DNA from 2 places in the Vibrio sp. 1288 genome. Region 1 is predicted to be linked to the other one. Evidence: predicted binding sites of a transcription regulator. Region 1 holds the regulator's gene; the other holds the start of a gene.
The links. Region 1 encodes CRP, which controls carbon source genes, mostly activating them, when cyclic AMP is high. Its sites were predicted from a motif close to TGTGANNNNNNTCACA; they were not measured.
Positions count from the first base shown of each region.

Region 2: rppH (RNA pyrophosphohydrolase) is a predicted target of CRP. The motif match lies at 2,390-2,405, and genes of this name have one in related genera.

Region 1 covers NZ_JAWPOX010000043.1:12,627-31,453, forward strand. The annotation lists gene R8O11_RS21920 (ABC transporter ATP-binding protein) at 1-1,460, shown strand, start outside; gene R8O11_RS21925 (TIGR02444 family protein) at 1,457-1,945, shown strand; gene R8O11_RS21930 (hydrolase) at 2,033-3,040, shown strand; gene R8O11_RS21935 (YheU family protein) at 3,074-3,286, shown strand; gene R8O11_RS21940 (phosphoribulokinase) at 3,412-4,281, shown strand; gene crp (cAMP-activated global transcriptional regulator CRP) at 4,522-5,154, shown strand; gene R8O11_RS21950 (DUF1338 domain-containing protein) at 5,291-6,082, opposite strand; gene astD (succinylglutamate-semialdehyde dehydrogenase) at 6,331-7,788, opposite strand; gene astA (arginine N-succinyltransferase) at 7,817-8,836, opposite strand; gene R8O11_RS21965 (aspartate aminotransferase family protein) at 8,946-10,157, opposite strand; gene R8O11_RS21970 (aminodeoxychorismate/anthranilate synthase component II) at 10,519-11,106, opposite strand; gene R8O11_RS21975 (ExeM/NucH family extracellular endonuclease) at 11,296-14,250, opposite strand; gene R8O11_RS21980 (hypothetical protein) at 14,795-15,169, shown strand; gene trpS (tryptophan--tRNA ligase) at 15,227-16,243, opposite strand; gene R8O11_RS21990 (phosphoglycolate phosphatase) at 16,360-17,046, opposite strand; gene rlmB (23S rRNA (guanosine(2251)-2'-O)-methyltransferase RlmB) at 17,157-17,900, opposite strand; gene rnr (ribonuclease R) at 17,968-18,827, opposite strand, start outside.
Region 2 covers NZ_JAWPOX010000001.1:43,552-47,955, forward strand. The annotation lists gene ptsP (phosphoenolpyruvate--protein phosphotransferase) at 1-1,712, opposite strand, end outside; gene rppH (RNA pyrophosphohydrolase) at 1,715-2,236, opposite strand; gene mutH (DNA mismatch repair endonuclease MutH) at 2,856-3,536, shown strand; gene R8O11_RS00210 (DUF6482 family protein) at 3,552-3,863, opposite strand; gene R8O11_RS00215 (NADP(H)-dependent aldo-keto reductase) at 4,018-4,404, shown strand, end outside.

The DNA of each region.
Region 1 (18,827 bases):
GGCGTATGCGCCTTAACTTAGCCCAGGCGCTATTGTGCCGTTCTGACTTATTGCTACTCGATGAGCCAACCAACCACTTGGACTTAGACGCAGTGATGTGGCTTGAACGTTGGCTACAAAACTACCCAGGCACACTGATCCTGATCTCGCACGACCGTGACTTCTTGGATCCGATCGTTGGTCGCATCATTCACATCGAGAATCAGCAGCTGAACGAATACACGGGTAACTACTCGTCATTCGAAAACCAACGTGCACAAAAAATGGTGTTACAACAAGCGATGTTTGAAAAGCAACAGAAGCAGATGTCGCACATGCAAAGCTACATCGACCGCTTCCGTTACAAAGCATCAAAAGCACGCCAAGCCCAAAGCCGTATCAAAGCTTTGGAGCGCATGGAAAAAGTACTGCCAGCTCAATTCGATAACCCATTTAGCTTTCAATTCCGTGAGCCAGCTGCGCTGCCAAACCCAATCATGATGATGGATGAAGTATCTGCAGGTTACGGTGACAACCTCATCTTAGAGAAGATCCGCTTGAACTTGGTTCCTGGCAGTCGTATTGGTCTACTCGGCCGTAATGGTGCGGGTAAATCGACCTTAATCAAGCTGCTCTCTGGTGAACTTAACGCGCAAGGTGGTGACCTAACTTACTCACAAGGCGTGAAAATTGGTTACTTCGCTCAGCACCAGTTAGAAACGCTTCATCCTGAAGAAACGCCGCTGCAACACATGATGCAAATCGCACCCGATCAAACCGAACAGCAGCTACGTGATTACCTAGGTAGCTTTGGCTTCCAAGGTGACAAAGCACTAGAAAAAGTTGCGCCGTTTTCTGGTGGCGAAAAAGCCCGTTTGGTGTTGGCTTTAATTGTGTGGCAAAAGCCAAACCTGTTGCTACTTGATGAACCGACCAACCACTTAGACTTGGACATGCGCCAAGCACTTACGATGGCACTGCAAACATTCGAAGGTGCGATGGTGATTGTTTCGCACGACCGCTATTTACTGCGCGCTACGACCGATGACTTGTATTTAGTGCATGATCGACAAGTTGCTCCGTTCGACGGTGATTTAAATGACTATTATAAATGGTTAACCGAACAACAAAGAGCGGAACGCAAAGAAGCGCAGGCTGCGCAGCCAAGCAAAGATACGGCCAACAGCGCAGCTGCGAAGAAAGAGCAAAAACGTCGCGATGCAGAGTTTCGAAAACAGACAGCGCCAATTCGCAAAACGCTGACACAACTAGAAAATAAAATGGATAAGTTAGGTGCTGCACTGGCCGAAGCTGAAGAACAATTGGCGGACAACTCACTGTATGCGGCCGAAAATAAAGCTAAACTTAACCAAGTGCTGGCACTTCAAGCTTCTAGTAAGGCTGAGCTCGAAGAAATTGAAATGGAATGGATGTCTGCTCAAGAAACGTTGGAGCAGATGGAGCTAGAGTTTAATCAATGAGTAATCAACACGCTGAATACACACTCACCCTAGAACACCTTTGGCAGTTTAGTCTGCAGTTTTATGGTGTGCGAGAAGTGAAAGAGGCGTGCTTATCATTGCAAAACAACTACCACGGTAACGTGAACCTACTCCTGCTGCTCAGATGGCTCGATGAGCAGCAACTCATTTTCCAAGAAAAAGACTGGCCCTTGGTGCAAGACTGTCTAGGTAGAAGCGAAACTTTACTTCACTCCTTTCGCGACCTTCGTCGCCACCTTAAGTCTCAAGTCAATGACGCTTTGTATCGTGAGACCTTGCAGTTTGAGCTGCAACTAGAAAAGCAGCAACAAGCGGATTTGGTGGACTGCATTAACTCACTTGCACTACTCAAAAATGATGGTGACCCACTGACGTTGAGATACTGTCGTCAACTCGGTGGGGAGCATTTGCAGCAAGCCTTTGCTATGCCGGTGCCAAACATTCAACCACCAAAACGCCCATAAATCTGTAGAATACCTATAATCTTTATAAAGGATTATATTAATAAGTTCTTCAACGGACACCGAAGGACCGCATAAGAGCAGTTAGGTATGACACAATTTTTCGCAGCCGCCGGGATCAAAAACCCGCATCTCCAAACGCTTTTGCCGCGTTTTATTCGCAAAAAAGCGTTGTTTACGCCGATTTGGCAAACCCTCGATACATCCGATGGCGACTTTCTCGATCTCGCGTGGAGCGAGGACCCAACCCAAGAGCCTGCACAAAAAAAGCCGATTTTTGTTTTATTTCATGGGTTAGAGGGGTGCTTCTATAGCCCTTATGCCAATGGGTTAATGAATGCATTTGCTCAATCTGGATGGCTGTCGGTGATGATGCATTTTCGTGGCTGCAGCGGTAAACCAAACAAAAAAGCACGAGCTTACCATTCGGGTGAAGTGACGGATGCTCGTTACTTCCTAGAGCACCTTGAACAACGTTTTCCTGATAATCCCAAAGTTGCAGTTGGTATTTCTCTTGGCGGTAACATGTTGGCGAATTATTTAGCCCAATATAAAGACCACCCTATTTTGAATGCAGCGACTATTATCTCTGCGCCTTTAGACCTAGCGGCGTGTGCGAACCGTATTGAACAAGGCTTTTCGAAAGTGTATCGCCGTTATCTGCTTTCTTCACTGAAACGTAACGCGTTACAAAAGCATCATCTATTGCACGGCGAGCTTGCGCTGTCCTACAACTCAATAAAACGTGTCACACGATTGTATGAATTCGATGATTTGATCACGGCACCACTGCACGGCTTTAAAGACGCACAAGATTATTACGACCAATGCTCTGGCTTAAGTAAACTACAGCAAATCACGCTACCGACACTGATCATTCACGCCAAAGACGATCCATTCATGACCGACGATGTGATCCCGAAATTTGTTCTGCCAGATAACATTGATTACCGTCTCTTTGAGCACGGTGGCCATGTTGGCTTCCTGACAGGAACGGCGTTAAAACCTAAGTTTTGGTTGGAGGAAGCGCTGCCTGCGTATTACGAAAGTATCGCCGCAGATTACCTTTCTGCTGTATCCAAGCAACGAACGCAGTAAACTAGCCGCTCATCATAAAAGTTAGAGGTATTTATGATCATTCCATGGCAAGACATTGCGCCGGAAACATTGGAAAACTTAATTCGTGAATTCGTCTTACGCGAAGGAACGGATTACGGAACCGTCGAGGTTTCTTTGCAAGACAAAATTGATCAAGTTAAAGCTCAATTGGAAAAAGGTGAAGCGGTTATCGTGTTCTCTGAGCTACACGAAACCGTCGATATTCAACATAAAACAAAATTTTAGACCCTTCACATTTTACCGTATCCCACTCGATGACAAGGTATTGTTACGTGCTATAGTGGGATATCGACCGTGCAGTAGTAACTCTACTGCACATTACAGGTAAGTAATTTTCGACAAGGTTTGTCATGTCAGCTAAACACCCAATTATTGCGGTTACTGGTTCGTCCGGTGCCGGCACGACCACTACATCTGAAGCCTTCCGTAAAATGTTCAATATGATGAACGTTAAACCCGCATGGGTTGAAGGCGATAGCTTCCATCGCTTTACTCGCCCAGAAATGGACATCGAAATTCGCAAAGCCCGCGAGCAAGGTCGACACATTAGCTACTTTGGCCCACAAGCTAATGACTTCCCGGGATTAGAAGAGTTTTTCCGTAAGTTCGGGCATGACGGCACTGGCAGCGTGCGCCGTTATCTGCACACGTTTGACGAAGCGGTTCCCTACAATCAAATGCCAGGCACGTTTACACCGTGGCAAGACTTACCCGAAAACAGCGACGTGCTGTTTTATGAAGGGTTACATGGTGGCGTGGTCGATGGCGATGTTAATGTTGCTCAACATGTGGATTTCTTAATTGGCATGGTGCCGATTGTGAACTTAGAGTGGATACAAAAATTCGTACGTGACACTCGCGATCGCGGCCATTCGCGTGAAGCGGTAATGGACTCAATCGTGCGATCCATGGACGATTACCTCAACTATATCACTCCGCAGTTTTCTCGTACTCACATCAACTTCCAGCGCGTACCGACCGTTGATACTTCCAACCCACTTAATGCAAAAGGCATCCCTAGTTTGGATGAGAGTTTTGTGGTGATTCGCCTACGCGGTATCAAGAATGTCGACTTCCCATATCTGCTGGCCATGATTGATGGCTCATTCATGTCACGCCACAACACGATTGTCGTACCCGGCGGTAAGATGAGCTTTGCAATGGAGCTCATAGTTCGGCCTATCCTACAACAGCTCATCGAAACAGGGAAAATTGGCTAAAAACCTGCCTGCGAAGATGTTTACTTTTCATACCGTGATCATGTGCACAGTTTTGCTTACAAAATCTCAATCATGGCACGATTAAAATCAAGAAATCGTTTTCGAAAAAGGATACTATTTCTTACCGAAACACAAGAGAGCTTGCAGCATATAAAAAGTGCTCTTATTCTAGTAGGCCTAATTCAGGCTTAGCTAAAATATGGATAGCGCAAGCGTACCCTGCAGAGGAAGTGAGATATTATGGTTCTAGGTAAACCTCAAACCGACCCAACATTAGAGTGGTTTCTTTCACACTGTCATATTCATAAGTACCCTTCAAAGAGCACGCTAATTCACGCGGGCGAAAAGGCAGAAACTTTGTACTACATCGTTAAAGGTTCTGTTGCGGTTCTTATCAAAGACGAAGAAGGTAAGGAGATGATCCTTTCTTACCTAAACCAAGGAGACTTTATTGGTGAACTTGGTCTATTCGAGGAAGACCAAGAGCGCACAGCTTGGGTTCGTGCTAAATCTCCTTGTGAAGTTGCTGAAATTTCTTTCAAGAAGTTCCGTCAGCTTATCCAAGTAAACCCAGACATCCTAATGCGTCTTTCTGCGCAGATGGCTCGTCGTCTTCAAGTAACTAGCCAAAAAGTGGGTGACCTGGCGTTCCTAGACGTAACTGGTCGTATCGCTCAGACGCTTCTGAACCTTGCAAAACAACCAGACGCAATGACTCACCCAGACGGCATGCAAATCAAGATCACTCGTCAAGAAATCGGTCAAATTGTTGGCTGTTCTCGTGAGACAGTAGGTCGTATTTTGAAGATGCTAGAAGAGCAGAACCTAATCTCTGCTCACGGTAAAACCATCGTGGTTTACGGTACTCGTTAATCTCAAACTAGAGTGACACGAACAAAATTATAAAAGCCACCAATGGCAACATTGGTGGCTTTTTATTTACTCATGACCAAATAAGATAGGGTGCAGCGAACACTAATGAGTAAGCTTAACAGGTTAACCCTAAAACTTAGCCATTCGTACTTTCAAAGATTTTGTCAGCTGAAGCGGCCACGAAACCTGGGTACAAATCACCATTTTCCATCGGATAGCGCTTAGCAAATTCATAAAACCCGCCAGGGATAATTTCAGTGCCTTCGCTAAAACGAACCGCTACTTTATCTGCCATGGTCGATGACTGCTCTAGCAACACCTCAGGAGTGCCCTTCACTTCACCACCATTTTCATTAATGGTAAACCCAGCGGTACGCAGATGATCGTTTACCTGCTTCACTTCTTCATATTCATTGAGTTGGTTAACGCTCACCGTGAAGTGGTTTGCTCCGTAACCATGCGCCGCAAGCCAAGATGCGTACTCACTTTCTTTAGCCAACGTTTGGTAATCAGCAAAGCTTAAATCCCACAAGCGTCCACCATGTAAGAATGCGCTATCGTTCAGCTTGTCAGCATCGACTTGTGCCACCAAATTTTTCACAATCTCTTGTAGCTCAGGCGAGCACTCTTCAACTTTTAGCTCACTAATAAATACTTTAGGTTGCTTCGGATCTGGGTGCTCATAGTGCTTAGCAACCAGCTTTTTGCTTTCGAAAACGTAATCACCACACGCCTTGTAACCAATAGCTACAAATGGCTTAGCTAGAGTTTCAATACCAAGAGGCGCGATATTGAAGGTACGTAAAGCTATATGATCATTAATCAGAGGCTCATCTTCTTGAAGCAGCTGATGCACTTTAGCCGCCGAAGGGCAAAGACGTTGAATGTAATCTTGCCATAGCGATTCAAATAACACATCGGGCGTCATAACGACTCCTTGTTACGAGATGTAGAGTTTAAAGGTAAGCGGAAGTTGGCTGCTCGTTCACAACAAAAGTTGTCCAGAATAATGAACGAGCAACCATCAACCTGTGACGGTAAATGCCAGTCAGTCAACACGCTTTTCCGAGTCTTTGCTCACTTTTCGTGTTCTGCCAACGATCACTACAACCCATACCTAAATGATGCGCCGGCAAGGTGAGCCGCAATGCATAGTTGCGACTCTATTATTAAAACTTATAGCACTACACCTGGACTCAATGTTGCAGGCAAGACAGTTTCTTGACCTTCCATTGATGCCATTGGGTACGCACAGTAATCTGCTGCGTAGTAAGCGCTTGGGCGCAAGTTACCCGACGCCCCCGGACCACCAAATGGCGCATCACCGCTTGCACCAGTAAGCTGGCGGTTACGGTTCACGATTCCTGCACGAATGTGGTCAACGAAGTATTCCCATTCTTGGTCGTCGGTTGAAACCAAACCAGCAGATAAGCCAAAGCGCGTATCGTTTGCTAGCGCCACGGCTTTGTCTAATCCTTCGTAGCGCACCACTTGCAGAAGTGGGCCGAAGTATTCTTCATCTGGTAACTCAGCAATGTTCGTTACATCAATGATACCAGGAGAAACAAACGCCGCCTCTCCTGCTTTCGCTTCAATCAAGCTTTCACCGCCAAGAGACTGTAGATTAGCTTGTGCATCAAGAATAAACTTGGCTGCCGCGACCGAAATTTGCGGTCCCATAAATGGCGCAGGTTCTGCAAATGGTTGGTCTACGCGAATATTGCGTGTCGCTTCAACGAGTTTGGTGATAAGCGCATCGCCTTTTTCACCCAATGGCACATACAAACGACGAGCACACGTACAACGCTGCCCAGCACTGATAAACGCTGACTGGATGATGGTGTAAACCGTGGCATCCAAATCACCATATTTATCAGAGATCACCATCGGGTTATTACCACCCATTTCTAGTGCGAGCATCTTGCCTGGTTGACCCGCAAATTGACGGTGTAATACATGCCCCGTATTCGCGCTACCCGTAAACAGTACGCCATCAATGCCTTTTGCGTCAGCTAGGGCGATACCAGTTTCTTTCGCGCCTTGAACAAGGTTAATCACGCCTTTCGGCAGACCGGCTTCTTCCCATAGCTTCATCGCCAATTCACCCGTCCATGGCGTTTGCTCAGACGGTTTGAAGACTACCGTGTTACCAGCCAGTAGCGCAGGCACAATGTGACCATTTGGTAGGTGGCCTGGGAAGTTGTAAGGACCAAACACCGCCATCACGCCCAATGGGCGGTGGCGCAATACGATTTGGTTGCCTGCTGCTTCACGGCTCGCCTCACCAGTGCGGTCATGATAAGCGCGAATCGAAATGGCAATTTTACCTGCCATGGCTGCTGCTTCAGTGCGCGTTTCCCAAATCGGCTTACCGGTTTCTTTGGCAATCACTTCGGCGATTTTTTCGCTGTTCTCTTTTACTTTCTCCGCAAAAGCCAACACGATTGCCTCACGCTCTGAAAATGGACGCTTTTTCCAGTCAATAAACGCTTCACGCGCTGCAGATACCGCCTGGTTCACCTGCTCTGCCGTTGCACCTTTGCCTTGCCAGATCACTTCTTGGTTGTACGGCGACAGAGACGTAAATGCTTCACCCTGACCTTGTACCCATTCACCTGCAATCCAATGTGTCATTGTTTCTATCCTTAAATTCTGTCGTCTGTTACTGCGGAAGAAGGCGAACGAAATCCCCTTCTTCAACCGAAAGTGCATCCGCAACGTCTGGTGCGATCATTACGCTTTGTGTTTCTGCGTCATACGCCGCTTTAGTGACTGTCGCACGGAAGTTCTCGAAAGATGAATTACACATCAAGAAGTCTTGTGTGCTGGAATGTCCAGAGATTTTGACTTGCGCGCGGAATGAATGACGTACCGACTCAATATTACGCAGATCACACTCAACCGTTGGGCCACCATCGAAGATGTCGACGTAGCCTCGGTTGGTAAAACCTTCACGCTCAAGCAGCTTCAGCGCTGGACGCGTGTTGTCATGTACTTGACCAATCACGGCTTGCGCTTCTGGGCTGAGCAGGTTGATGTAAATAGGCAGTTTCGGCATCAAGTCGGCGATAAAGCCTTTCTTGCCGATGCCTGTCAGGTAATCTGCAAGCGTGAAATCGATAGAGAAGAAATGCTCTTGAAGCCATTGCCAGAATGGTGAATTACCCTCGTCGTCTGAAACGCCACGCATCTCCGCAAAGATCGTTTCAGAGAAGCGCTCTGGGTGCTCTGCCATCATTAGGAAACGACACTTCGACATTAGACGACCATTCAGACCTTGGCGGAATTTCTCACGCAAGAACAAGGTACAAATTTCGCTGTTACCCGTGTAGTTATTACCAAAAGTAAGCAGTTTAACGACGTTGTTAACGCCAAGCTTTGGCGACGAGTGCACGACTTTACTAATGTGATATGAGTAAAATGGGACATCCCAGCCGATAGATGCTTCGATTCCGGTGGTACCCGCAACCTCACCCGTTTCAGAGTCAAAGCCAACCATCAGGTAGCCTTCATCGCCTGGTTCTGCCACATCTGGCTTACCAAAGCTGTACTCTGAATGTTTGATTCGATTGGTTAACAGTTCTTCGTTAACCGGTAGAGATGTAAATCCGTGACCAGACTCCACCGCACAAGTGTGCAGTGCGTCGTAATCCGACATCGCGATAGGGCGAACTACTAGCATCAATACTCCCTCCAGATGCAAGAAGATCCTAACTATATTGTAGGAACAATTCCCCCATCAGAGATCCTTGACGGGGGTGTCTGCGTTGACGTTTAAACTGATATCGCGCTTAAACTAAAGTCGCGATCGCTTTATCCAGTTTCGCCAAGCCTTCTTCAATTTCTTGTTGTGTGATAACGAGTGATGGTGTGAAACGTACGACATTGGCACCCGCAACCAATACCATGAGACCTTGTTTACCTGCAGCAACCAGCACGTCACGCGCACGGCCTTGCCATTCTTCATTTAGTGCAGCGCCAAGTAATAGGCCTTGACCGCGCACTTCTGAGAAGATGTTGTACTTCGCGTTGATCTTCTCTAGACCTTCACGGAACAATGCTTCGCGTTCTAGCACACCAGCCAACACCTCTGGCTTAGTAACTTCATTTACAACCGCTTCTGCAACCGCACACGCTAGTGGGTTACCGCCATATGTAGAACCGTGAGTGCCCACTTTCATGTGCTCTGCCAATTTTGCTGTCGTTAGCATTGCACCGATTGGGAAACCGCCACCAAGTGATTTCGCAGTACTTAGAATATCTGGCGTGATACCTAAACCTTGGTAAGCGTAGAAGTTACCTGTACGGCCATTACCAGTTTGCACTTCATCGAAGATCAGTAAGGCGTTGTGTTTGTCACACAGCTCGCGAACCGCTTGAGCGAACTCAGGCGTTGGTGGCACGATGCCGCCTTCACCTTGTAGTGGCTCCATCATGACCGCACAAGTACGATCAGACATGTGCGCTTGTAAAGCTTCGATATCGTTGTAAGGAAGGTGTGTCACGTCGCCTGGCTTAGGACCGAAACCGTCAGAGTATGCAGCTTGGCCACCAACCGTTACGGTAAAGAATGTACGACCGTGGAAACCTTGTTTGAATGCAATGATTTCAGACTTCTCAGTGCCATGAACGTCTGCTGCATAACGACGTGCCAGCTTCAAAGCGGCTTCGTTTGCTTCTGCGCCAGAGTTAGCAAAGAACACTCGCTCAGCAAAACTCACTTCTGTTAGCTTTTTCGCCAGACGAAGGGCTGGTTCGTTCGTCATAACGTTACTTAAGTGCCAAAGCTTGTTAGCTTGCTCTGTTAGTGCGTCTACCATTACTGGATGACAATGGCCAAGACAGCTCACTGCAATACCACCAGCAAAGTCGATGTATTCATTACCTTCCTGATCCCAAACACGTGAACCTTCACCTTTAACAGGGATCATTTCCATCGGGTTATAGCAAGGTACCATTACCTCATCGAATAAACCGCGCTCTACTTTAATTTCCGTTGTCATTGCACATTCCTTCTTGATACCGCATGCGTAGCAGATAAGCGAATTTAACCGGCTCTCTTTGCCAGCAAATAATGTTTTGCATTTAAGCTATTGCGGCATTGTATTTACATTTAATTAACCATTTCAATAGTGATTTATTCTTTTCGTTCTCGAAAGCAACTTCCATTAATCACTGCTTATGACTATTTATGCATCAAGAAAGTAAAATAGAGAAGTGATTTTTTATAAATGTTATGTAATACAGGGGATAGAAGGTTTAAAAAGACATGAATAGACAAAGAGACTCGAGAGAATCGCATAGTTTTGCAATCCGCTCACCTCAGCAAAAAGATGAATGATTTGTTAAGAAAAGTGATCGCGATCAGATCGCTTTGCGTGCTAAAAAGTTCGCAAGCAACTCGTGACCTTGCTCAGTTTTGATTGATTCTGGGTGGAACTGCACCGCATCAATTGGCAAGGCTTTATGTTGGTAACCCATTATTTCATCCATGCTTCCGTCCGGCAGTTCTGTCCATGCAGTCAGTTCAAACACGTCGGGTAAAGTACCGTTTTTCACCACAAGAGAGTGATAACGGGTTACCGTGAGTGGGTTATTCAGATTTTTAAACACACTGCGACCGTTGTGACGAATTGGTGAGGTCTTGCCGTGCATCACTTGTCGAGCACGTACCACTTCCCCTCCAAACACTTGTGCAATCGCCTGATGACCAAGACAAACTCCTAGGATCGGCAACTTACCAGCGAAGTGTTCTATCGCTTTCAGTGAAATACCTGCTTCGTTCGGCGTACATGGCCCTGGCGAGATCACCAAATGAGTTGGGTTGAGCGCCTCAATGCCTTGGATATCGATTTCATCGTTACGCACCACCTTTACGTCTGCACCAAGCTCGCAGAAGTATTGGTAAAGGTTGTAGGTAAAAGAGTCGTAGTTATCGATGATCAACAACATAAAGGGTCGGTTGCTCCAATCCGTTTTGGCAATGCTTACGTAGTGAATCGCCACGTTCGTGACAATCAAGGGCGGTATTTTGCTATACCAAGCAAGAAAGGCAAGTTTTTGCTGAATAAAAAGGCCAGCATAGGCTGGCCTTTGGTCTTTACAGTTATTTAGGAACTGTTTGTCAGGAAGTAAATTCGCTTAGCGGCGACGGCGGAATAAGCCGAGACCTAGCAGCGCAAATAGCGCGCCAAAACCAAACGAACCACCATCTGAATCCTTCGACCCTTCTGTTCCAGTTTCAGTTTGCGTCATTGAAACATCACGAACAGAGCTAAACTTCACAATATTACCTGTCGAGTCAGTCACTTTCTCTTCTAACTGATAATTACCTTGCTCTGGCGTTTGTTCAAACTCAATATTCACGCTACGCGCATCAATATCAGCTTGAACTAAAGTTTGGCTAGCCGAGTAAGCTTTCGTATCGCTGCTTGCCGCAGCCGCTTGTGTGGATGGCGTTAAGTTCACCGTAACAATATCGCCCACAACCGCCGTTGGTGGTAAACGGACATCGACGGCTAAGTTGTCACCTGCTTTCGGTAAATCGATGTCATCATCTGGTAAATCAATCGCGATGATCACTGGATCGTGATCAGAGGCAGAGAACGCATCTTTGTACTTCGGCATATCACCTGTGTACTTGCTGCTGTATTCGAACAAGTTACTCTCTAGTGAGTTGATGTGCCAATCTTCAATTGCTACCACTTTTTGCGCTAGGCTACTGCTTGCCAATGCGTGGTCCAAATTACCCAGCTCGCCCGAATAGGTGTAAGAAAACGTATCAGTGCCGTGCAGCAACGTGTTTAAGTTGTGCAGACCGTAACCTTTTTCAATTTTGGTCTTCTCTACTTGAAGTTCACCATCACCAATGGTTGTGTAAGCAGCAGTATAAATGTCACGGCCGTATTTCTCTTTCGAGTAATCAGTCAGTGTCAGAAGTGGGTCTTCCATGCCATAAGCATTGAGGTCGCCCATGAGCAATACATCGCCTTTCACCTCTTTCAACGCTTCACCCACTGCGTGCGCAGCAGAAACGCGGAAGTTGTTACAGTTGCCTTGCAGATCCGCTGGCTCAGAATCTTCTACACCGGCAATCCACTCTTCAATACACTCAGAGCCTTTCGACTTAAAGTGGTTTACGACAATAGACAAATCTTCACCCGTCTCTTTCACCGTAAAGGTCTGAAGTAGACTGTGGCGTTGGTACTTATCGTAAGCAGGGTTACTTTCTGTGCCCTCTTTACGAGTAATTGTGTTTTCTGCAATGTGCTGCTCTGGCGTGATGATCACTTTTGCAGCGTCTTTTGGCGTTACTGCGTTAGCACGATATAAAATCGCCACCATGATCGCATCACTGCCAAAGTATTCGTCTTGGTATTTGTCTTGCTCTTCGATTTCGACATACGTGTAATGATCTTCAGCGTCATCAATCTCAGCATTTAGGGCATCAACTAAGTTTTGGATAGCACTGCCATCACCAAAGCCGTTGTTTTCCACTTCCATCAAACCAATGATGTCAGCGTCCATCTTGTTCATCGCCGCAACGATTTTCGCTTGTTGGGTCAGGAACTCGTCTAGGTTAGTCGCACCACGGTTTTGTCCGGTTGGGTTTTCATGACCACTGTCAGCCACGGAGTTGAAGTAGTTCAGTACGTTGAAGCTTGCAATACGCAAATCTGAGTCCGCAATCGCTGGGGCATCTTTACGAGCCACGTCGAAGCCTTCACCTGAAGTTACGAAGTTGGTGTTATTGACTTCATTTGTCGCAATCAGGCGGTATTCGTTGTAGCTGTAAGCCACGACACCCTGTAGACCTTCTACTCGAGAACCAAGGCGAATGTGCTGCTCTGAAGAGCCATCTTGATCTGCATCTTTAGCAAAATCTGGGTAGTATGGGATTTGGCCGTTTGGTGCTTTGCCATCTGATTCTAGGTATACGCGGTTCGCTGCGTTGTCTTTTGCTAGCTCAACGGCTGCATCGCTCTCTGCCGCGTGTAATTGAGTCGGCTTTAACAATGGCGCTTCATGAGAGAGCATCATATTGTTACGACGTGAATCGTAGTCGTAAGAGAAGTTTCGAGTTACAAACAAGTCACTTGCCGAGGTTAACTCAACTTGCATCCCTTCATGACGCTCAAGCGCATCACGTAGTGTCTCACCTTCTTTGATAACAAGATCGGTAACTCGAGGGGTTTCAGAGGTGCCTGTTTTCACATAGCTGTTAGCATCAGAAGCTAGCTGAGTATTGCTGTAGTACTCTTGAACTTTACCTTTCACACAAACAACGTCACCAGCTTTTAGCTCCGTGTCTGCCGCGTCAGTATGAATGAACAAGCCTTCTGAGGTCTTGTCGTTGTTGTCGCTTTCTAATGCTTGTAGGTAGAAACCTTTGGTTAGGCCAGTGGTAACAGCAGTCACGACACCCGTTACGAAATGATCTTCGTCAGTAATGTATGGGTAACCATCAATGAATGGAGACGTATCGCCTTCACCTTGAATATCTTGGATGGTAGTGAAGTTAGGTTGCTGACCGTCGACTTCACAAGCGAATGGTGCTGGTGGCTCAGTCGCATTTAGCTCACCAAGGCCGTCAATGTTGTCTTTCTCAAATGCCGTCCACTGAGATGCATCATAAGTAGCAGAAGGGGTTAGTGCATCACTGTTACGAACTAATGTGGTGTCTTTACCAAAATCTACGTCACCCATCACACCGATGATGTCGTGCACTTCACCATCTTTAAGCAGTGCGATCGGGTCGTCACCGTTAAAGTTCGCAACGCTTTTATCTGTGATATCCGAGACAGCTTTGATGGTATCGCTCGCGTCACCATGCGCCAGTACATACACTTGGTTAGCTTGTAGCGTCACTTGGCTAAGGTCGAATGTGCTACCCCAAGTACCACCACCGTTTGATGATTTCGCCAACTCGTAGCCAGTGAGTGTCACCGCAGTATCACCCGTATTAGCGATCTCTACCGCTTTATTATAAGCGCCGCCTTCTACGTATTGGGAAATAATAATCTCTGCGTTCGCGTTTGCACTAAGTGCACTGGCGATGGTTAATGCGAGTATTGAGGGTTTGATTAACGTGTCCATTGTCGTACCTGATATTTATGTAAATGCAAATTTAGCTCTGGTTAGAGCCTGCCATTTGCGTCTACTATCAGGTTTATTTATGAAATAAATAAGAATGAGCAATTAAAGCCGTGAAATGAATCACATGTGAATATAAGAAAATATGCCAGAGCATCCCATTCAAACATTTTTTGTAATAAATACAGAGCGCTATTGATAAACAAATCAGAATTTAGATTGATTACTCAGTTTACTTTTTCACTTCATGTTAAGGAGTAGAAAATACATCACTTGTTGAGTTGCTTATTAACCCAACCGTTCCTGTTACAAATAAAAAATATAATTAGTCACTAATTTAGAATGCTTTAATTTTCACTTGTATCACTGTTCAAGCCCAAGAATCTATTACTCGCTTCGTTCTCTCTTATACAGGCCCCTCATACTTCAAAGTTTTCATGATTTATTCAATAACTTTTCATTACTCACTAGCCAAAAACATACACAAAAGATATAACACCTGCGCGAGACAATAAGATCTCATTAGCTGTAAACCCAGGAACGACAAATGAAAACAATTCAACGCAGTGTGCTAGCTCTCTCCCTACTTGGCTTGATAGCGGGGTGTCAGTTGACCGCCAGTGAGCCACTTCAACCTACGGCGAATCAAGACATCATCGAATCAGCCAAAAATGAACTGGATGGTATTGAAGAGCTAGAAGTCAGTGACGAGGGTGTTATTACCTTTACTCAGCGTCTAAGAACGCCAGGAACCTACTGGATTCCAGCGAGAATTAAAGAACTCAGCTACGATATATCATGCGTACAGCTTAGTTACTTCATTGATAGAGGCATGGTTGTGAAGTCTGCCTTTCTAGGGGCTCGAGGACGTGTTGAATATTACGACATGGAACGCTGTATGAAAGACACACCATTTCAGTAATACAGGCATAAAAAAAGCTCCACCAAAGTGGAGCTTTTTCGTATTCGTTCTTAGCAACTATGGGCGAGCTACAAAACCTACTGCTTCGTATGCTTTCTTAAGCGTTTCAGCCGCTCGTGCCGAGGCTTTCTCAGCGCCTTGCTGCATTACCTCGTCCATGTAAGCACGATCAGCGCGAATACGGCGATATTCTGCTTGAATTGGCTCAAGCATTGCTACAACTGCCTCACCAACATCTTTCTTAAATGGGCCATACATTTCTACGCCTTGGTACTTCGCTTCAATCTCTTCGAAGCTCATGCCTGTCGCCGCAGAGTACAGACCCATTAGGTTAGCAATGCCCGCCTTGTTCTCGATATCATGACGGATACTTGGTGGCGTTTCGGTATCGGTTTGCGCTTTGTTGATCTTCTTAAGGATCGACTTAGGCTCTTCCAGCAGCGTGATAACGTTCTTACGGTTGTCATCAGATTTAGACATCTTCTTCGTTGCGTCTTGAAGGCTCATTACACGCGCATTTACTGTCGGAATGTAAGGCTCTGGAACTTGGAAGATTGGCTGCTCTGGCGAGTAAATATTGTTGAAACGCGTTGCGATATCGCGCGCTAATTCTAGATGTTGCTTCTGGTCACTGCCTACAGGTACTTGGTGTGCACCGTAAAGCAAAATGTCAGCCGCCATCAACACCGGGTAGTCAAATAGACCGACGTTTACGTCATTCGCGTAACGAGCCGATTTGTCTTTAAACTGAGTCATACGGCTCAGCTCACCCATTTGAGTGTAGCAGTTAAGAAGCCAACCTAATTGAGCATGCTCTGGTACATGTGACTGAACAAATAGCGTGCTCTTCTTCGGGTCAACACCAACTGCCAGACAAATTGCCAGTGCGTCTAGAGTTGCTTCATGCAGCGCTTTAGGGTCCTGACGAACCGTAATCGCGTGAAGGTCTACCACACAATATTGGCAATCATAATCGTCTTGCATCTGCTGCCATTGACGTAGAGCACCCAAGTAGTTACCGATACTTAGTTCACCTGAAGGTTGAACACCACTCAATACAATGGGTTTGCTCATTAGAATGATTCCTTTGACTTCTTAATCTAATTAAATGAAAAAAACCGTGCAGTAATAGGTGCACGGTTTACTCAGTGTACTCATTAACGAGTATTTTGGAAGCTCTTTTGTAGCCGTTATGCAGAAACCGCTACAACGTCCAATAATTCTGCCAAACTGTCAGCGACGAAATCTGGATTTGATGCTGAAATAGGTTCACCGTGGTTGTAACCATATGTCAGACCAAATGAGGCACAGCCTGCATTCTTTGCTGCGAGAATGTCGTTTTTCGAGTCGCCAACCATCAGCATTTCACTTGGTTGGATTTGGTGCTTTTCCATCAACCAGTTCAATGCTACTGGGTTTGGTTTTTTCTCTGGGAATGCATCACCGCCAAGGACATCAACGAAGTATTTTGCGATGTCGTGCTTTTCCAAAACGTCAGGCACAAACTTTGAAGGTTTGTTAGTCACCAACGCCATAACAAAGCCCGCTTTGTGCAGCTCTGCTAGTGTCTCTTTTACCGTTGGGTAAAGATGACTTAGCTTGTGACCGCTTTGCTCGTAGTAGTCATCAAACAATACACGCGCTTTAGCACGAAGCTCTTCACTCAGCTCTGGGTTGATGGTCAGGCTTTGGCTTAATGAGCGACCAATAAGCACGTCTGCGCCGTTACCCACATAATCACGAACTTGTTCTTCTGAAACCGATGGAAAGCCAAGCGCCTGTACTGCTTGGTCTGCCGCGACAGCTAGATCTGGCACGCTATCAAGCAAAGTACCATCTAGATCGAAGGCGATGAATTTAATGTCTTGTTGAGTCATAACTTCCCTGAGGATTTTTATTTATAAATCGGTGAAAACGACAAAGGATGGCACCCCATCCTTTGTTTTTATCATTATGTCTAATTCTACAGTAACTGTTTGTTTCGTCGTTACTTTGCAGCAATACGCTGACGAACTGCCTCAAACAAACAGATGCCGGATGCCACAGATACGTTCAAGCTTGAAACGCTACCAGCCATTGGGATCTTAATCAAATCGTCGCAGGTTTCACGAGTTAGACGACGCATACCGTCACCTTCTGCCCCCATTACGATAGCAAGGGGTCCAGTCAGTTTGGCTTGGTAGATGTCGTGCGTTGCTTCACCCGCAGTACCAACAAACCAGATGCCTTTCTCTTGCAATGTGCGCATAGTACGAGCCAAGTTAGTCACTCGGATCAATGGCACGACTTCAGCTGCACCACAAGCGACTTTACTTACCGTCGCATTCATTGGCGCAGAACGATCTTTCGGTACGATGATCGCCGCAGCACCTGCCGCATCTGCGTTACGTAAACACGCACCAAGATTGTGTGGATCGGTCACTCCGTCTAACACTAATAGCAGTGGTGATTCGTGCTGCGCCAGGATGTCATCTATATCGTTCTCATTCAGCTGCTTCGCTGGTTTCACACGAGCGATGATGCCTTGGTGATTTGCACCGCGCGCTTTGTCATCCAAGGTTTTACGTGTCATCTGCTGAATAGAAACACCACAAACCTGAAGATCATTTAGGATTGGCATTAGGCGATCATCTTGACGACCTTTTAAAACGTACGCCTCGATAAAACGCTCTGGTTCGCGCTCCAATACCGCCTTCACTGCGTGAATGCCGTAGATAAATTCGTTACTCATTGTTTAACCTGTTGTTCTGGTCGTATTGCCTGCGCCAACCAAGTTTGAACTAAGTTGGCGCTTCAACCTACTGCGCTTCTTTTTTAGTGCGCTTGGTTTTCTTCGGCTTACTGTGCGGCTTCTTTTTACGTGCTTTTTTCACTTTAGGCTTCTCGTTGCCTTCAGCGTCACCACGTTTTGGGCCATTACGCTTACTCGTTGCGCCCGTTTCTTCTGGGCGTTTAGTTGGCTCTATCGCAGGAACTGCACGAGCCGCGCCACCTTCCTTCGATGAAGAGCGAGTCGCAGCGCGTTTTTTATCTTTCGCTTTGCGTTTTGCTTCCGCTGCGCGTTTCTTCGCAGTCTTACCTTCGCCGCGTAGCTTACGACTTGTTTCGACCAATTCAAAGTCAATTTGCTTGTCATCGAGGTTAACAGCCAGTACTTTTACTTTTACTGCATCACCTAAGCGGTAGATGTTACCGAAACTTTCACCAATAAGTCGTTGACCAATCGGGTCAAATTGATAGTAGTCGTTCGCAAGGGTAGAAATATGTACCAAACCATCGATGTGCAAATCCGTTAAACGTACAAAGAAGCCAAAGCTAGTGACATTAGCGATAACACCGTCTAGTTCGTCACCGACGTGGTCTTGCATATATTCACACTTCAGCCAATCCGCAACATCACGTGTTGCATCATCAGCACGGCGCTCTGTCATCGAACATTGTTCGCCGTAAAAATCCATGTCGTCAAACGAGTAATGATAGCCACCTGTTGGTGTCCAGCGATCTTGATTACGACCTTCTTCTTTAGCAATCAGATACTTGATTGCACGGTGAAGTAACAAGTCAGGGTAACGACGAATTGGCGACGTAAAGTGCGCATAGCGTTTCAATGCCAACCCAAAGTGCCCCGCGTTATCTGCGTTGTATACCGCTTGCTTCA
Region 2 (4,404 bases), on a different contig from region 1:
AAGCTAATGGCATCGTCTAGCTCTTTTACCCCTGACACCATTGGCAATAAGATACTTAAGTTTCCGCTTTCTGCACTCGCTCTTAACATTGCACGCAGCTGGATCAAGAAAATGTCTGGATGATCCAATGTAAAACGAATGCCACGCCAGCCTAGAAACGGATTATCTTCTTCGATGGGCAAATACGGCAAAGGTTTGTCACCACCAATATCCAAAGTACGCATCACTACTCGTTGATTCGGATAGCTGTTAAGTATTGCTTGGTATTGATGATACTGCTCATCTTCCGAAGGAAAGTGATGCTGAAGTAAAAATGCAATCTCAGTTCGGTACAACCCAACACCATCAACACCTGTGTTGATGGCAATATTACTGTCTGCACTGAGTCCCGCATTCAGCATAATTTCGATATGGTGATTATCTTGCGTAACCGCAGGGAGTGCGAGGTCCTTGTTTACCATGGCAAACAATTCAGACTCTTCGCTTACTAAGCTGCGATACTCTCGCAACAACTGGCGGTTTGGCTCTAAGAAGATCTCACCCGTATAGCCGTCGACTATCCCGAGTTTGCCATTAACCACATCCGGATTAATGTTGGCGCCCATGACTGCAGGGACCCCAAGAGCTCGAGATAAAATGGCAGCGTGAGAGTTAGCGCCTCCCTCTAATGATACGACAGCTAACAAAAACTCTTTAGGTACAGAAGCGAGCAAGGTGGCAGTGAGTTCATTCGCCACCAAAATAATGGGACGATCAATTGCAGAATTTTCTTGCTCGCTGTTGTGTAGAAAATAGAGCAGCCTTTGCCCTAACTCTCGGATATCTTGCGCTCTTTCACGCATGTATACATCCGACATTCTGGCAAATCGATTCGAGTATGACTCTACAACTTGGCGTAACGCCCAGTCTGCCCTATCTCCTTTTTCAATCTGCTTCTTCAAATCACCGCGAAGCATCGGATCATTCAGTAAGTGAGTAAACAGATCGAAGATCGCAAGCGCATCTTTGTTGATTTCACTGTCCAGCTTTTTCCGCATACGGCGAAAGTCATTTAACGCTCGCTCTATGGCCACCAGTAATGTCTCGTGCTCGCGTTCCTTATCTAACGTGGACGAAGGGAAAACATCCGATAAACTCGGCTGGGTATTGTCGAACCAAAACTCTCCAATCGCGACACCAGTAGACGCAGGCAAACCTTTTAATACCGTGGGTTTAGATGCTAACTGCCAATGCCCAAGACTCTGCGCATGTGCAATGAGCACCGCTAACTGAGCGGATAAAGTAACAAGAAACGATTCTTCCATTTCACTAAACAAGCGCGGTGTTTTTTGTTGGATCACCAACACACCTAAAACTTGTTTACGATGAATGATTGGAGTAGCTAAAAAAGAGTGGTAAATCTGTTCGCCGAGTTGAGGAAAGAATTTGAACTCGGGGTGTTTTGAGGCTTCGGCAAGGTTAAGGGGTTCAGCGCTTCGTTTTACCAACCCAACCAAGCCTTCATTGAAGTTGATATGAATACTATCACCTTCAAAAATAAGGCCTTGAGTTGCCATTAACTCAAGGCGCTGCATTTCTTCATTAGCAAGATAGATAGTACAGCACTCAGTACTAAGGGCAGCACAAGTCTCTTTCACCAATATATCGAGTGCCAGATGCACATCATCGACCCTGGAGACTTTCTCAACTATTTCCCTTAGCTGACTGAGCATGATTATCCTCTACGTTGCTTTTTTCTTTTCCCTTTCGCTTTTCTCTCTCGAAAAGGCATGGCTAAGGATGCAAATTCTTTCATCGCTCGTCGATAAACATCTCGCTTGAAAGAAACAACTTGCCTAACTGGATACCAGTAACTTACCCAGCGCCAACCATCAAATTCAGGGGATTTTCCGCGTTGCATATTAATGCGAGACTCATCGCATTCTAATCTCAGCAGAAACCATTTCTGTTTTTGGCCGATACAAACAGGCTTGGAGTCCCAACGCACCAATCGCTTTGGTAGCTTATATCTTAACCAATGACGACTTGTTGCAATGATCTTAACGTCTTTTTTCGTTAAACCGACTTCTTCGTATAACTCCCTGAACATGGCTTGTTCAGGGGTTTCACCTTCGTCAATCCCACCTTGTGGAAATTGCCATGAGTGTTGCCCGTATCGTTTAGCCCAGAAGACCTGACCATGGTTATTACATATCACAATACCAACATTAAGTCGGTAACCATCGCCATCTATCACTGGCTAACCTCTATGAATAAATTTTTTATTACCGTGATTTTTCCACATATCCCCATTACTAGCAAACTTACTGATGTGATATGAGCAAGATTTATTACCTTTTCAGCATTTTTGGATATCTTTTAATCAAACCATACCTTATCAACACAAGAGTGAGACATTGCCCACATTTATTCACCTTTTCTGTGAATAACTTTGTGAAGAATTCAATTCAAATGAGTAATTCAGTTCAATCCCATCAAATGAAAAACAAATGAATAAACAAAAAAACAAACATAAAACATTGATAAGAAAGTATTTATTTTTAAAAACAACGATAATTCGATCTTCAATTTCTTGATGATCTTTTCACCAAACTCAGATCGGTCAAAGATCCACCAACAGGCTATTTATCCACACTTACCTGCTATTCGTTTAGATGATTACAACAAAATCAACCCCAAAAATGCATTTTAACCCCTGTTTATTCATACAGACCTCGTCAGGATCTTATCTATATCTCCTCCACCTGTGGATAAGTTATGAATTGATCGTTCTTACACCGCCTCGGTGAAATCTTAAACAGTAGATTTGGTCGGAGTTTGATAAACTATATTTTTTGTAATACCACCTTGTAACTATGAAACCAGAACCACAAACAGAAGCAGAGCTATTGGAACGAGCGCATGATATGGCAGGACTCAGTTTTGCTGAGTTGGCCGCCGAGGCGAATATGATTGTTCCTGAAAACTTAAAACGTGATAAAGGTTGGGTGGGTCAATTACTCGAATGGCACTTGGGCGCTCCAGCTGGCAGTAAACCTCAACAAGATTTCGCAAAACTAGGGATCGAGTTGAAAAGTATTCCGATCAGTTACTCTGGCAAACCTTTAGAAACAACCTTTGTTTCTGTGGCCCCCCTCACTGGTGTTCATGGTCTTACATGGGAAACAAGTCATGTTCGAAACAAGCTATCTCGTGTGCTTTGGGTACCCGTAGAAGGAGAACGAGAAATCCCACTCGCTGAAAGACGTGTGGGCAGTCCACTCATTTGGTCACCAGATGAAGAAGAAGAACGGATTTTGCGAAATGACTGGGAAGAGTTAATGGAGATGATCGTCTTGGGAAGATTTGATCAAATTTCCGCCAGACACGGAGAAGCGCTGCATCTTCGCCCTAAAGCCGCAAATGCAAAAGCGCTCACCGAAGCATATAACTCAAATGGTAAGCCGATGAAAACTCTGCCCCGAGGCTTTTACCTTAGAACACAGTTTACTGAACAGATCTTACTCAAGCACTACATTAACACTCAACCAGAATAAAACTATATCAGCTATTTAGTGCGTCACGAGCGATAACTCAATATCGCAGTATGAGGCTGCCTCTTCAGTGCCACATTCGTCATACGCATTGCGCAGCCTTAAATACGCTTTATCGACCCCTAACCTCAATAGTTCTTCTTTTACTAAGTCTAGAGAGCCAAAATGTATCGGGTCTTCACCGTCTTTAATCGGCTCAAGTTGATGCTTGTACTCCACAGCTAAAAGATAGTCAGAGACATCAGAACACCCAATCACAAATACTTTGGGAGTTTTATAAGTATCTTTATGTGGACCATGTAGCCACATGTCCAATTGATGCTTCTGCATAACATACCTCCTTCACACGATCATTTAAGTGTAGTTAGGCTAACTGTAGCTTTCGAGTTTGCTCTTCCTTTATACGTAAATCATTTGCGATTGCGGCTACAAATCCCCTATATTGGAGTCACTTATTTAGTCGGTAACTCTTCAAGGACGTGATATGCAATACACAAAACTACCGCACTCATCACTTGAGATCAGTAAAATCTGCCTCGGCACTATGACGTTTGGCGAGCAAAACACAGAAAAGGACGCCTTTGAACAGCTCGACTTTGCCCTCGATCATGGGGTGAACTTCATCGATACCGCAGAGATGTACCCTGTACCGCCAAACTCGGAAACACAAGGGCTCACCGAGCAATACATCGGTAATTGGTTAGCAAAAAGCGGCAAAAGAGAGAAAGTAGTACTGGCAACAAAAGTGGCAGGCCCTCGCAATGTTCCTCACATTAGAGACAACATGAGCCTTAATCGTCGCCACATCCATACAGCAATTGATGACAGCCTTAATCGTCTACAAACCGATTATGTCGATTTGTACCAACTA